One region of the Providencia sp. PROV_01 genome, then DNA from elsewhere that is predicted to be linked to it. Evidence: predicted binding sites of a transcription regulator. Region 1 holds the regulator's gene; the other holds the start of a gene.
The links. The regulator Fur, encoded in region 1, represses iron uptake genes when iron is present. The targets are predictions, from matches to a motif close to ATAATAATGAGAACNACTATCAA.

Region 2: the regulator Fur is predicted to act here: its motif matches at 3,220-3,242, upstream of exbB (tonB-system energizer ExbB).

What each region holds. Positions count from the first base shown of each region.
Region 1 covers NZ_JBRFKD010000002.1:3,431,761-3,439,678, reverse strand. Annotated here, with positions in the region: gene ycaO (30S ribosomal protein S12 methylthiotransferase accessory factor YcaO) at 1-1,071, opposite strand, end outside; gene ansB (L-asparaginase 2) at 1,266-2,309, shown strand; partial or broken gene ACU696_RS16790 (oxidoreductase) at 2,469-2,615, opposite strand; gene chiP (chitoporin ChiP) at 3,179-4,576, shown strand; gene ACU696_RS16780 (bactofilin family protein) at 4,753-5,286, opposite strand; gene fur (ferric iron uptake transcriptional regulator) at 5,927-6,376, opposite strand; gene fldA (flavodoxin FldA) at 6,645-7,172, opposite strand; gene ybfE (LexA regulated protein) at 7,327-7,620, opposite strand; gene ACU696_RS16760 (type I secretion system permease/ATPase) at 7,790-7,918, opposite strand, start outside.
Region 2 covers NZ_JBRFKD010000002.1:1,057,904-1,065,821, reverse strand. Annotated here, with positions in the region: gene yedE (selenium metabolism membrane protein YedE/FdhT) at 1-163, opposite strand, end outside; gene exbD (TonB system transport protein ExbD) at 1,695-2,120, opposite strand; gene exbB (tonB-system energizer ExbB) at 2,126-3,067, opposite strand; gene metC (cystathionine beta-lyase) at 3,481-4,665, shown strand; gene ACU696_RS05420 (DedA family protein) at 4,829-5,506, shown strand; gene ACU696_RS05415 (MerR family transcriptional regulator) at 5,564-6,586, opposite strand; gene carB (carbamoyl-phosphate synthase large subunit) at 6,789-7,918, opposite strand, start outside.

The DNA of each region.
Region 1 (7,918 bases):
TGCAAACTCTTCTTGAGTTGTGCCTTTAAAGCTCCAATCTGCAAAGGCATAATCGGCATCATCTTTAAACAGCTCCCAGCTAATTAAACCGCTTGAATCAATAAAGTGAGTTTCAAGATTCGTGTGCTCAGCCACTTCTTCGTCATCAAAGGTCGGTGCATTAAACACATCGAGGTCTTTTAAGCCACGGCCTTGCAGTAATTCCGTGACGGTACGCTCAAGGGCAACACCAAAGTCGGGGTGAGCACCAAATGAGGCAAAACAAGTCCCATTTTGTGGGTTAAATAACACCACACAAATCACAGGGTACTGGCCACCGAGTGATGCGTCATAACAGAAAATTGGAAAACCTTCTTTTTCTAAGGTTTCAACCGCTTCAACTACCGCAGGGTAGCGTGCCATGACGTCTGCTGGGATAGCCGGTAGGCTAATACTTTCAGCAATGATTTTATTTTTTACAAAGCGTTCAAAGACTTCGGAAAGCCCTTGTACACGAGCTTCGTTGGCTGTATTGCCCGCAGACATCCCGTTAGAAACATAGAGATTGCCAACAATATTCATTGGAATATATACAGTTTGGTTGTCTGATTGACGGGTAAATGGCAGGGCACAAATACCGCGTTCTTCATTGCCGGATTGTAAGTCAATTAATTGGCTGGCGGCTAAGGCGTTGTCGGGGTCATAAAACTTAATCAAACGATTGTCTAATAACCCTTCAGGTAAGCTATCATCTTCGGTTAATGGGAACCATTTTTCATTAGGGTAGTGGACAAAATCCCCTTCAGCAATAGATTTACCTAGGTAGAAATCCGCAAAGAAGTAATTCGTTGATAAACGCTCAAAATACTCACCAAGCGCTGAGGCTAATGCAGCTTTCTTGCTCGCCCCTTTACCATTAGTAAAGCAAAGTGGGCACGCTTTATCGCGGATATGTACAGACCAAACGTTAGGTACAGGGTTTAACCAAGAGGCTTCTTCAATATCAAACCCTAATTTCTTTAATTTGGTTTGAAATGCATCAATGGAATCTTCAAGAGCGGCATCTTTGCCGGGAATAAAAGTTTGGCTCATTGTCAGTCACTTGTGAATAGAGTGTTTCAAACGGGCTATGATACGGATTTTTGCTGCAAGCCTCACGCTTTTTATTCATTCATAGATAAATCATCTTAAAATTCATTATTTATCCTAAAATAATTGTATAGGTCACATAAAATTCAGCACAATTCCACATAATAACCGAAGTTTATTAATGAAAGGAAAATAGGATGAAAAACAGAAATAAAGCGCTTTTGGCGACATTGGTTTCACTGTTTGCCGTATCCGCTATCGCTCAACCGAATATTACGGTATTGGCGACAGGGGGAACGATAGCAGGTGGTGGTGATTCAGCCACATCCTCCAGTTACCAAGCGGGTAAAGTAGGGATTGATGCTTTAATTAATGCGGTGCCAGAAACCAAAAAAATCGCTAATTTAAGCGGTGAGCAATTGGTGAATATTGGTTCGCAAGATATGAATGACCAAGTTTGGCTGGCACTGGCGAAAAAAATTAACCAAGATTGCGATAAAACAGATGGTTTTGTAATCACTCACGGGACTGATACTTTAGAAGAAACGGCATTCTTCCTTGATTTAACCACGCAATGTAAAAAGCCCATTGTCTTGGTTGGTGCAATGCGACCGTCAACGGCTTTAGGCGCTGACGGTCCTTTGAACCTGTATAATGCAGTCGTTTTAGCGACGGATAAGTCTGCTGGAGAGCGCGGTGTTTTGATGGCAATGAACGATAAAGTCGTGCAAGGCCGTAATGTGATGAAAATGAGCACCACTGAAGTACAAGCGTTTGATGCCGTTAATAGTGGGGCAGAAGGCTTTATTCATGATGGTAAAGTTACTTATTTCCAAGCGGCGCAACCTCGTAGTGACAAAGCGGCATTCGACGTCAGTAAGCTCGAAAAGCTCCCTGCGGTAGGTATCGTTTATAACTATGCCAATGCATCAGCAGCTCCTGTGAAAGCCTTGAGAGAAGAAGGGGTTGAAGGAATTGTAAGCGCGGGTGTGGGTAACGGTAATATGTATAAGACTGTCTTTGACGCTTTAGCAAAAGCAGCGAAAGAAGACGTGGTTGTCGTTCGCTCAAGCCGTGTACCAACAGGGTATACGACAAGAAATGCCGAAGTGGATGATAACTTATATGGTTTTGTTGCTTCAGAAAGGTTAAATCCGCAAAAAGCGCGCGTATTGCTGCAATTAGCCTTAACTCAGACTAAAGATCCTCAGCAAATTCAGGCATTATTCGAAAAATATTAATTATCAAAACGAGTATTTATTTCATACAGCGGGGTGCAGTAGCCTGTACCCCGTTAGTTTTGCTGTGACAATAAGGCAATATTATTGAATGCTCGAATTACACAATGTCATCGATAACGCCACCATCAACACGTAAGGCTGCACCGGAAGTCGCTGCAGAGAAACGGCATCATTAACACGTATATTGTTACGGCCATTAATCAAAACTTCTGCGCCACAATTAGCGAGGCCTTTAGCAATTGCATAACCAATTCCAGCTGTTGATGCACTGACTAATGCGCGTTTGCCTGTTAAGTCTATTTTCATTTACGAACTCTTTATATTGAAAAGGAGAGTTCATAATAGCAAATGATAATGCGGTGCTTTTCTTAATAATGCTGTACATTTTATTTGATTATTTATTGAGAAATTTTATAGCTGTGTATGTTATTTTTCAGCATAACAACATTTATCCTAATTATTTGACTCAGTAATCTGATCTATTTTAAGGCAATTAGGTCAATGTGGTGATAGAACTTAGCGAATTCCTACAGAATAGACGAAATTAAGGAACAATTAGTTAATTTATTGATTTTTTCTTAAACACTTCCTTATACGTATCCCATGCATATTTTTTATATTTATCAATCAATTACTTTTTATTTTTAGCAAGGTCATCATCGGTGATAATGACAGTTAATTAAAATTAATGTGCCGTTGATCATATTTTGGCAACAAAGCCTGTATCTGTGTTGATAATTCGCGTTGCAAAAAATAGGCTAAATACATCGCAAGAGATATAACTCATTGTGAATATTTAGATTTAAATGGAAAGTTAAATCGTATTTCGGCCGAAAAATAAAATTAAAAAATATTAGAGGAATACAAGAATGGTTAATAAAAATGTCAATACTGGCAGGAAATTGCTCGTCTTAAAAATTGCAATAGCAATGCTTCCTATTGGTTATCAACCAATCATGCATGCGGAGCAATTTATTGAAGATTCAAAACTTACAGGTGGCCTTTACTACTGGCAACGCGATCGTTCACGTAAAGATTTAGACCCAAATAGCGATAAATATAAAAAGTATGCGGATAATCTTAAACACTCAACATTTAATGCCAGTCTTGATTTCTCATCCGGTTATTTTCAGGACATCATCGGGCTAGATTTAGCGGGTTTTACCGCTATTGAGTTATCTAATAGTGGGCCAGCTGCACCCAATGAAATCGGCTTTAGTGATGCGAAATCACGTTGGGATGAAAAATGGACTGGAGATCGTAGTGGTGTGACTTTTTATAAGGCTGCTGCAAAATTGAAATATGGCCCTTTCTGGGGTAGAGGTGGCTATATTCAACCTACTGGTCAAACTATACTCGCATCCCACTGGAGCTATATGCCGGGTACATATCGCGGATTAGAGGTAGGCGGGGTGTTTGATTTTGAGCAAAATGGTGAACTTAGCATGTCCTATATGTGGACTGACCGCTATAAAGCACCTTGGTACCGTAGCATGTATGACTTTCGTGAAGCGGATGGTGAAACTGGGATCAGTTATTTACACTCAATTGGCTTTAAATATGACTTTAAAAACAATTTAGTCTTAGAAGGGGCATATGGGCAAGCTAAAAGCTATATGGATCAATATTTTGCCAAGGTTTCCTATGCAGTTCCTGTTGTTGACCGTGACTTACGTATGTCTTATCAATTTTATGGTGCAAAAGATAAGGTTTCAGGCGGTGGAGTTAACGATGTTTATGACGGTTTAGCTTGGTTGCAAGCGATGACACTAGGCTACACTTACGATGAATTTGATTTTAAATTAGAAGGAACCTATGTAAAAGCCAAAGGTAACCAAGGTTATTTCCTACAGCGTATGACCCCCGGTTGGGCAACATCAAATGGTCGCATGGACATTTGGTGGGATGGCCGTTCGGATTGGAATGCTAATAATGAAAAAGCCGTTATGGCCGGTGTTATGTATGATTTAAAAAATTGGGACTTAGCTGGATGGAAGGTTGGAACCTCATATATTTATGGATGGGATGCTAAACCAAGTACTAATAGCCAATATGCTCAGGATGTACGCTTAAAAGAAAGTGCATGGAACTTTGATATTTTATATACCGTACAATCAGGTCGAGCAAAAGATACGCTATTTAAACTGCATTTTACCAAGTATGATAACCATACAGATATTCCGAGCTATGGCGGTGGTTACGGAAATATCTTCCAAGATGAAAAAGATATTAAATTTATGGTGATGATGCCATTCACGGTATTCTAATTAGTAAAATCCTTTAGTAGCAATGACTGCTATAAAGAAACTAAAGCAGTCATTTGCCCTGATAGCTAAAGGCTTACCATATATTTTTAATATTGAATGGAATATTAAGACAAGAATAAACACTTATATTAAGAGTTAAAAATAAGGTGAATTTATTCACCTTATTTTATTTTTGATTACAAGGATGCGTTATTTACACTTTCATTGAGTATAAGGGTATCTTGTTTTAATTTATCTTTTAATACGGTAACTTTTTCTGATTGATGGGGTGGGTTTTTAACTTGTGCTTGGCCAGATAAAATTCCCCCTTTTTTAATTGATAAACTACTGTAATGGATAGTACCGTGGATTTCCCCATTATTTTCAATACAAATAGTATCAGATAAGCATTCACCTTCAATACGACCATTAACCACCAGTTCTTTGCAGGTGATATTTCCCGTAACTTGGCCGTTTAACATAACTTTAACCGTATTTTCTTTTCCTGTTATATTTCCAATGACTTTCCCATAGATATGCACTTGCTCATTAGACGTAATATTTCCTTCAAAAATAACGTCCCTAGAGATAATCGTATTCGATTTTTCTTCACTAATAGTCGGAGTTGACAGTGTTATTTGTTCTTCTATTTTTGTAGTCACTTCAGGCTCATTACTTATAGAAGGGGACGTCGCTGTAGGCGTGGGCTTGTTTTGTCTTTTGGTGAACATTTTACTTACCTTTTTTTGATTGAAGTATACGATCAAGAACAGTATTGATAATACAAACGAAAATAAGGTGATAGACGAATAGCTAAAAAACCACCCTATTAAAGTAAGAAACCAGAAGAAAAAACTTGTATTGAGAAAAAGATAGTTTTTTTTCATCAGTTAATCTCTTACAAATTACTAAAGTACTCAATTAGTTTAGTCAATAAATGTAATTACGCATTTAAATGATGATTTAACGTTATGACTACATTTGGATCATTAACTCTCTAATTTGGAGTTGAAATTATAGTAAGGTAATTAAATAATTTTAAATAGTATGAAGTGTTTGGAATCATCTATGATGTTATTTATATACCACTTTGATATGTAAAGTATTATTCTAGATAACGGAATATATTTATCTCTGAAATAATATAAGGGTTTTGATTTGAATTGCAACTATTATAGTTTTTATAAAAATCTTGCATTGTTGCTAAAATACAGTGATAAATAATTGTGTTTAAGTTACTTACTAGCAATTATCACTAATCGAGTAAAAAAGGGAATATTAATACTTAAAATAAAAAACCCCGATAAAATTGTATTATCAGGGTTTTGGCATTTTTAACCATGATGTTTCATCAACGATGGTTGAATACTATTACTCTTTTGCTTCGTGTGCGTCAGCATTGTCACGGCAATCACCATCTGCGCAATGACCATATAGATATAAACTATGGTTAGATAGTTTAATGCCATGGCGAGCAGCGATATTCTTTTGGCGGGTTTCAATGGATTCGTCAGTAAACTCAATCACTTTTCCACAATCTAAACAGATTAAATGGTCATGGTGATGCTGCTGAGTTAGTTCGAATACAGATTTACCCCCCTCGAAGTTGTGACGGGTTACGATACCGGCATCATCAAACTGGTTTAACACGCGGTATACAGTTGCTAACCCGATCTCTTCACCCATATCGATCAGCTTTTTATAGAGATCTTCCGCACTGACGTGGTGGCACTCAGGCTCTTGAAGTACTTCCAAAATTTTTAATCTTGGAAGAGTGACTTTGAGTCCAGCATTTTTCAATGCTTTATTGTTGTCTGTCATGCGGGTTTGTCCTGTATCTTAAATCATAAATTTAACAATAATGAGACATTTTTAACATCAATACAGTTGTCTTCTAAACTGATTTACAATTATAGGCATGGAAAATAAAAATAGAAACCATGCATTGTCTCATTATTTTGATAATCTCTTGAGAACCTATCCTATTAGGATACCTTATCGGTTATTTTAGACTACGCCACTGGCTTTGGGGTTCATTTTGTGTAAGACAGTGGTGTAATCTATGGGTAAGGGTTCTTTATGTAGTCTATCAGCCTAAAATTTCAGCTAAAGACATTTCTTCAGAGATTTGTTTTACCCATGCATCAACACGTTCATCAGTTAGCTCAGGTTGACGATCTTCATCAATAGCTAAACCAATAAAATGGTTGTCATCTGCCATGCCTTTGGATACTTCAAAGTGATAACCTTCTGTTGGCCAGTGACCAACAATAACAGCACCACGTGGTTCGATAATATCGCGGATCGTACCCATAGCATCACAGAAATATTCAGCGTAGTCTTCTTGGTCTCCACAACCAAATAAGGCGACAAGTTTACCTTCGAAATCAATCTCTTCGAGAGTAGGGAAGAAATCATCCCAGTCACATTGGGCTTCACCATAATACCAAGTTGGAATACCAAGAAGTAGAATGTCAAAAGCTTCAATATCTTCTTTGCTGCATTTCGCGATATCGTGAACTTCTGCTACATCTTTGCCTAATCTTTCTTGGATCATTTTGGCAATATTTTCTGTGTTACCTGTGTCACTTCCGAAGAAAATGCCTATGACTGCCATAAAGTGATTAACCTCTTGTTTTTCTAAGAGAGCTAGAGGTGAAAATTCGCCTTCTATAGCCCGTTTAGAACGAAAATAGATAGAATATTACGCCTTATTTTGGCGAAAAAATGTTGCTAAGTCTGTCAAATTTGTGTGATTTATCAAGATAACGTTACTTGAGTATTGATGTATCAACATGTTCAAGTTGTGACATCAAAATTTCTTCGATCAATTCACTACGGCTTATATTTTTATCTTCAGCTAACTGATTCAATACCGCGACAGCGTCTTCGTTCAGTTTCAATTCAACTCTGCGCAATCCCTTCACTTTATCTCGTTTCAGTTGGTTGCGTTTGTTGATCCTCAGTTGTTCATCCCGTGATAGCGGGCTTGTTTTAGGTCGCCCAGGCCTTCGTTCCTCAGCGAACAAATCTAGTGTCGTTCGATCCGTTTGTTCTTTTGCCATGTCTATAACTGCTAAAAGGGTGTGCCAGTAATTCAGCGCGCCATGATACCCTAGCTAATCCCCTTGTGCTATAGCTTCATCAATGATGATTGGGTTTAATTGATTGTAAAATGAGCGCTTTTGGTAAAAAAGCACCACTTGCTATAAGCGTGATGCTTTTTTATTCGTATTATTGTGTCTGCTGGTGCCATAAATTGGCGTATAAACCATTTGATTTGAGTAAGTTTTCGTGGGTATCCATCTCGTGTACTTCTCCTTGGCAAATCACACATATCCTATCAGCGTGCATAATCGTATT
Region 2 (7,918 bases), 2.4 Mb from region 1:
ATTGCATGATGTGCCCGCCCCAACGCGTAAACTCACCCGTGACCGCCCAGAATGTGCCGGTCAAGCCAAAGTAATAGGTTGATAAGATACCTGCGGCAATAACTGCAGGTAATGGTTTCCAAAAACCGATGAGATAGCGAGATTTAAAATCAGACCAAGTCATTGTTACTTCCAATTCATTCACGCCAGACCTTGGCAGAGAAATTCGCCGTTGTATAATTATCGTTATAAGTATTTATATCGATCCCCACAGCGAAGTGGCAACATCATACTCCGATAAATTTTTTCGTGAAGTTATTTCATCATAAAACGAGAGACAGATTGATCTTGAGCACACTCAGATTTAAAGAAATAGATGAGAATAAAAAAAAAGCGCTATCTCAATGATAACGCTGGAAGTGTAGTCTTATTTTATCTATAGAAGAGTATAATATGAAATTGCCGTATTACGGCGACGCTTGCTATGCGTAGTCTGTAGTCAGCCCATTTGACTCCAGTAATAACACTTATCTCACAGTATAAATACGTTCACTTAGCTGACCTACTTGTTAAGTAATTATAACTATTTTTAATACAAAGGCCTAAACGTTCACTAACTTTGTATTATTTCCAAATTAGCATTGGCCTTATTGATTCCCTAGCATAAGTAAATTATAAAAATAGATAACTCAGTATAATAAAGTATTTAAAAGTGTTTCTAAATGTTATTGGTTGCATTATAGCGCAACACTTTTGTTGCGCAAGTGTTTTTTTATTTTCATGATAAGCTACAAAAACCATGCAACAAAGCAATTAAAATCAAATAGATACATTGAAAAAACCGAAATCAGGCAAAATATTTAACCTATAGTTAAGATATTACAAACAATTTACATTTTTTATAGAAAACAATTTACTTAAAATTTAAAAGTAAATTTAATATTAATTAATATATATCACATAGCTTTACAAATATATTTTCTGGAATAATAAAACATTCTGAACATTAATAAAACTTACATATTTTTCAATTATAAATATTAATGGTATTTACGTAATTAAAATTTATTAACCTACGAATTAAATATAAAAACAATCAGGCTCATGATAAATAATAACTTTTCTGATGAATCCTTCCCTTACAAAATAACCACCAATCTGATAAGGAATTAGGTCAAATAGATTAAAAATGATCCCCACATAAATCCTTACTTATAATATGGTTTATTTTTCGTTAAGTTTCACATCGATATTACATTACTTTTGATAAAATAATCAGCATTAATATGCTATTTAACTCGCATTTAAAAATTAAAAAACCAAGAAAATGAATCAATGTAACTAATAGATAAATAGTAAAAAAGGTAAAATCAATAGACATTACTGTGATAATAAAGAAAAAACAAACAATGATTCATTATAAAAATTAATAAGATGTTTCATTGCTTATAGAAAATACAAGCAAAAATATCCTAAATAGAGTGAAACAATGAGTGCAATAGCCACCCCAGCCTATCAAATTACGAATAGAAAGCGTCAAATAAGAATAAAATTCTTAAAAAGAAATCTAATTAGCAAAATAAATGTGATGAGATAGACAAAAATAGTGCCAAAGGTAAATTAGATCGCCACAGGCTTACCTTAAGGCATAGTTAGATAATAAAAAAACGCGTTTTACCCTTAACGATAAAACGCGTTTATACGATGTAATTCGCTTATTTTGAAGTTGTTGCTTCCATACCCACTAAACCAATCTTCAAGTACCCAGATTGACGCAATGCATTCATTACATCCATCATAGTTTCATAATCAACACTCTTGTCCGCTTGGAAAAAGATTGTCGTTTCCTTATTAGAACTTGTTGCTTGGTCAAGTGTAGAAGCAAGCTGTTCTTTTGTCACAGCTTGGTCCCCAATAAAAAGCTGGCTGTCCGATTTCACCGTTAAAAAAACGGGTTTTTCTGGACGCGGCTGCGGCTTCGCTGTCGAGGCGGGTAAGTCGACTTTAATATCAACTGTTGCCAATGGTGCCGCAACCATAAAGATAATCAATAAAACCAACATAACATCGATAAAAGGTGTTACGTTAATTTCATGCATTTCACCGCTATCGTCTTGTTCGTCACCTAAACGCATTGCCATAATAATTACCTTGCTTTGCTATTTGCCAGATCAAGATCACGCCCCAGTAACAATGCGGACTGAGCAGCGACATCTCCTACTTGACCACGATAGTTGTTGATCATACGAGCAAAAATATTATAAATCACAACCGCAGGGATAGCGGCAATAAGACCGATTGCTGTTGCTAATAATGCTTCTGCAATACCTGGCGCAACAACAGCAAGGTTAGTGGTTTGTGAGTGGGCAATCCCGATAAAGCTATTCATGATCCCCCAGACAGTTCCAAATAAACCGACGAATGGAGAAATCGCACCAATAGTAGCCAAATAACCATTGCCACGCCCCATATAACGGCTAATAGCAGCAACAGCCCTTTCTAGGCGGAATGATGTGCGCTCTTTTGTACCTGATAAATCAGAGCTATTCGCTGATAAAGCTCGCTCAGTAACAGCTTCATTTAATAACATACGAGTAATGCTATTTGCTTTGAAGCCTTCTGCAATACTGACCGCCTCATCAAGTGATTTTACCTCAGCAATCGCTTTCGCTTCTGCTTTTAAGCGACGGCGAGCAACTAAAATCTCCAAACCTTTTGAGAAAAATAGCGCCCATGTAATAACAGAAGCAATCACCAAACCAATCATAACGGTTTTAACCACGTTATCTGCATTTTGGTACATTCCCCAAACAGATAAGTCTTGATCAAAACCTCCTGTTGGTGCTTCTGTTGCAATTTCAATGTTTTCATTAACAACTGTTGTGTTCACAGCTTCGCCTTGTACAGGCTCAGCGGGTACTGATGCAACTTCAGCACTTGGTGTTGTTGTTGGTGCAGCCGGGTTTACTGCCGGTTGTGTTGATGGTGTATTTTGAGACGCAGCTGGTGTTGTTGCAGGTGTGGTTTCAGCGACTGCCGTACCCATCAAGCCGAACGCCAATAGAATAGAAGCTGTTAGTTTACGCATCAGTTGGCCTTTACTCTCTTTTTAGTGTTGTATAATAAAATTCATATCGATGATTGTGCCATTCATCGACTAACCTTTAAAAGCGAAATTTGACTCGCGCTGTCCGTCTCTTTTCAAAAAGACGGTGCTGATGATATCAAACACAGCGCGAATTGATAGTAATTATCATTAGTATTCGCGATTTTTTTATATTTTTTTGCGTTTAGACAAACATGTCCTTCTCTATTATGCGGTTATTTTCCTTAATAATTCATAGCTCAATTAAGTGTTCATACGCAACCTGAGAAAATGAGACTTACCTATGAATTGAAAGTTGAAGAATACTCAGGTTACATTTCTATCAGGATCATTTAACGTCTTAGTATAAATCACCTTTGAGTTTAACTAGTTCACATCCTGTGTAGGGAAAAATCATGGCAGACATAAAACCTGAAACACAATTAGTTCATATTGGGCGAAACCCTAAATACACACAAAAAGGAGTAAACCCCGTTATTCAACGAGCTTCTTCTATTATTTTTGATACGCTTGAAGAAAAACGACATGCAACTCGCCATCGTGCAAATAACGTACTATTTTATGGACGCCGTGGTACGCAAACACATTTTGCTTTCCAAGAAGCCATGACAGAATTAGAAGCAGGTGCAGGTTGTGTCCTTTACCCTTCAGGTGCTGCCGCAATTACCAATGCCATTTTGTCCTTTATCTCTGCAGGCGAACATATCCTTGTTACCGGTTCAGCTTATGACCCAACCCAAAATTTTTGCGACAATATTCTCACTAAGTTAAATGTCCAAACCACGTATTTTGATCCCCTAATCGGAACGGGGATTGCTGATTTAATACAATCCAATACACGTATTGTATTCTTAGAATCCCCCGGCTCTATCACCATGGAAGTTCATGACTTACCTGCAATCGTAAAAGCTATACGTGCTAAATCGCCTGAAATTGTCATTATGATTGATAACACTTGGGCTGCGGGCGTCTTACTTAAACCATTATTATTTGATGTTGACGTTTCAATCCAATCAGCAACTAAATATATCAATGGCCATTCCGACGGAATGCTCGGCCTTGCTGTGGCAAACCAACGCTGTATTGAAACATTACGTGAAAATTCTTATCTCTTAGGTCAAACAGCTGACCCAGACACTGTTTATATGGCTAATCGTGGCCTGCATACATTACCGACTCGATTAAAACAGCATCAAATTAATAGCTTACAAGTTGCTAATTGGTTACAGCAACGTCCTGAAGTTGAACAGGTTTTTCACCCGGCACTTGAGAATTCTCCGAGTCATGAATTCTTTATTCGTGATTTTACAGGCTCTAATGGTCTGTTCTCTTTCCAACTAAAATCACGCTTAACCACGGAGCAATTTACCGCTTTTCTTGATAATTTTAATCATTTTAAAATGGGTTATTCATGGGGGGGTTTTGAATCGCTGATTTTGGGATACCAAAAAGAAGATTTGCTCAGTATGCGGCAGTATGATTTTTCACCAAAAGAAGGCACCTTCTTCCGAGTGCATATCGGTTTAGAGCACACCGATGATTTAATTCACGACTTACAATTAGCTTTTGAGCGAATTTAATTTGTAGCTTAAATCAAGATGTTAATTGCAGGATAATCATTAAATATTTCCTGCAATTTATCCACTCAATGATTAATTCATCAAACAAATCAAACTTGAACCCTTTTTTTCCTGTAATATAGATGATAAAGAAATTCGCTTTTACGCAGATACAGGAATGATTATGGAAGTCCTACGCGAAATCGTACTGGCACTTTGGCACCACGATTTCCTTAAACTCTCCAACCCTGAAGTGCTTTGGGTTATTTATACCGTACTTTTTGTTGTCATTGTTTTAGAAAATGGCGTTCTTCCCGCCGCTTTCCTACCCGGTGATACCTTGTTGATCCTTTCAGGTGCATTAATTGCCAAAGGGGTCTTACACTTTATTCCCACAATACTATTGCTAACAACAGCAGCCAGTTTAGGTTGCTGGTTAGGTTTTCTACAAGGCCGATGGTTAAGTGAAACCAAGGTTGTGAAACGCTGGTTAGCGCAAATTCCTGAGGAATATCACACCAAAGCAAATAATATGTTTAATAAGCAAGGATTATACGCCCTACTTATCGGCCGCTTCCTTGCATTTGTCAGAACAATATTACCTTTGCTCGCTGGGTTATCTGAATTAAGTCACCGCCGTTTCCAATTTTTTAACTGGCTAAGTGGCTTGTTATGGGTTGGCTTGATTGTCACCTTGGGGTATGCCTTAAACCAAATTCCTTTTGTGAAAGAACATGAGCAAATTGTTATTAGTGCGCTAATGATTATCCCTGTCATCCTACTAATTAGTGGGCTAATTGGTTCAATTGTAATGTATTGGAAACACCGAAAGGCACTCTCTGGTAGCAAAGAAAAATCATAGTATGACCGAGTAATGGCCGCTAATTAGCGGCCATTTGGTTTTATTGATCCATCAAACTTATTGATCCATCAAACTAATAGCAGAAAATAAGTACTGGCCAATTTCTGCTGTCATCCATGTTCCTTGCGAAGTCTTGGGTTCCTCACGATAAATTACCCGAATTCTCTCTTGTAGCTCAGGATCTCCCCCCGTAAACTGGTTGAACATCGCTAACCATGTTTTCGCTAATTGTTGTACTTCGGGTGAGTCTGGGGATTTATGTGCTTTTAATGCATTATATAAACCTGCGATTAATTCGGGCCACGCCTCACCTGAGGAAAAATAATGCTGCTGAACAAAAGCAAATTGCTCCGCGGTTAAATGTGGTTTAAACAGTGATAATTGGTACTCACTAAAACCCTCTGCTACATATTGGATCATTGCAACAGAAATACCTGATGAATAGGCTAACGTGTTATCCGATAAATGAATTCGATTCAATCGTGCAAAGAAATCCGGGTTGCCTCCGGTATCTCTTTCTAATGCCGTCATCCATTCATGTGCAATTTGTTGCACCTCGATAGATTGAGGTGTTACACCTTGTTCCATCAACTTATTTACCGTTGCTACGCGCTGTTGCCACTCTTGGTTTTTCAGCGTGTGCGCCGTATAGAGTGGCAATTGTTCCAATTCTTGAGGGGTAAAATATTTATCAAACATCGACATCATCTCCAATACAGAAAACCAATCAGCCTGAGTTAAACTATTACCTGTTTGCATTTGCTTGTGTAATTGCTCTAATCGATAACGTAATGTCGCCATTTGCTCCATTTGTTCCGTTAATAATGCAATTCGTTCTTGCAGCAAACTCGTCATATCTCCACTCTGGCCATCCAGTAATTCACCGATGTTTTTCAGTTTGACTCCAACCTGCCGTAGCAATTGAATTTGCGTTAAACGCTCTATGCATTGCATGTTGTAAAGCCGATAACCCGCATCGGTTCTTGCAGTTGGTACTAATAAGCCAATTTCTTCATAATGATGCAGTGTACGGATGGTTAATCCTGTTTTTTCCGCAATCTCACCAACTTGAAATAGCATAGGTTCCTCCTGTAATTGCGACCAAGGTTAGTGCCTCACGTTACGTGAGAGTCAATCTCAATTTTGCATTTTTTATTGGAATTATATTTTACCCACAATATCACCAGACAATTATTTTCTCGCTAGCGATAGTTTAAAAGTAGCCATAAAAAAGCCCCAGTAAATTGAATACTGAGGCTTACATAGGTGACTTATTAAATAATTACTTAATTAATGCATGCATTTCTTGTACAGAGATTACTGTATCTGTTGGATCTGCACTGAGCGACATCGTGGTGGCAAAACCGCCATTCAACGTCGTGTCATAGTGAACTTTGTAGCGCAATGCACTGCGACGAATTAATTTTGAGTCTTCAATAGCTTGACGGCCTGCGGTGGTATTCACAATGTAATCATATTCACCATTCTTAATTCTATCTTGAATGTGTGGACGACCTTCATGAACTTTGTTAACGAGGCGCGGATTAATCCCAGCCTCTCCTAACACAATCGCCGTACCGTGAGTAGCATCTAACTCAAAGCCGTGTTTTAACAGCTTAGCGGCTAAATCAACCACACGTGTTTTATCCCCTTCACGAACGGATAACAGTGCACGGCCTGATTTTTTCATCGTCGAGCTACTGCCTAACATCGCTTTAGCAAATGCTTCTGCAAATGTCCGGCCGACACCCATTACTTCACCTGTTGAGCGCATTTCAGGCCCAAGAATTGGGTCAACCCCAGGGAATTTATTAAATGGCAATACGACCTCTTTTACAGAGTAGTATGGTGGAATAACTTCTTCCGTTACTCCTTGCTGTGCCAAGGTTTGCCCTACCATCACTCGCGCTGCAACTTTCGCTAATGGTACACCTGTTGCTTTAGAGACAAAAGGCACAGTTCTTGCGGCACGTGGATTGACTTCAATTAAATAAACTTCGTTATTTTTGACGGCAAACTGCACGTTCATCAAGCCACGTACACGTAATTCGAAGGCAAGATTACGGACTTGTTCGCGCATCACATCTTGAATTTCTTGGCTAAGTGTATATGCAGGTAGTGAACATGCAGAGTCACCAGAGTGCACGCCAGCTTGCTCAATGTGCTCCATGATACCGCCAATCAGCACCATCTCACCGTCACAGATCGCATCTACGTCAACTTCAACTGCGTCGTCTAAGAAGCGATCAAGTAGCACTGGCGCATCGTTAGAAACGCTCACCGCCGTTTGGAAATAGCGACGCAAATCGATTTCATCATATACGATTTCCATTGCACGGCCACCTAACACATAGGATGGGCGAACAACCAGTGGATAACCAATAACAGCTGCTTTTTCAACTGCTTGCTCAA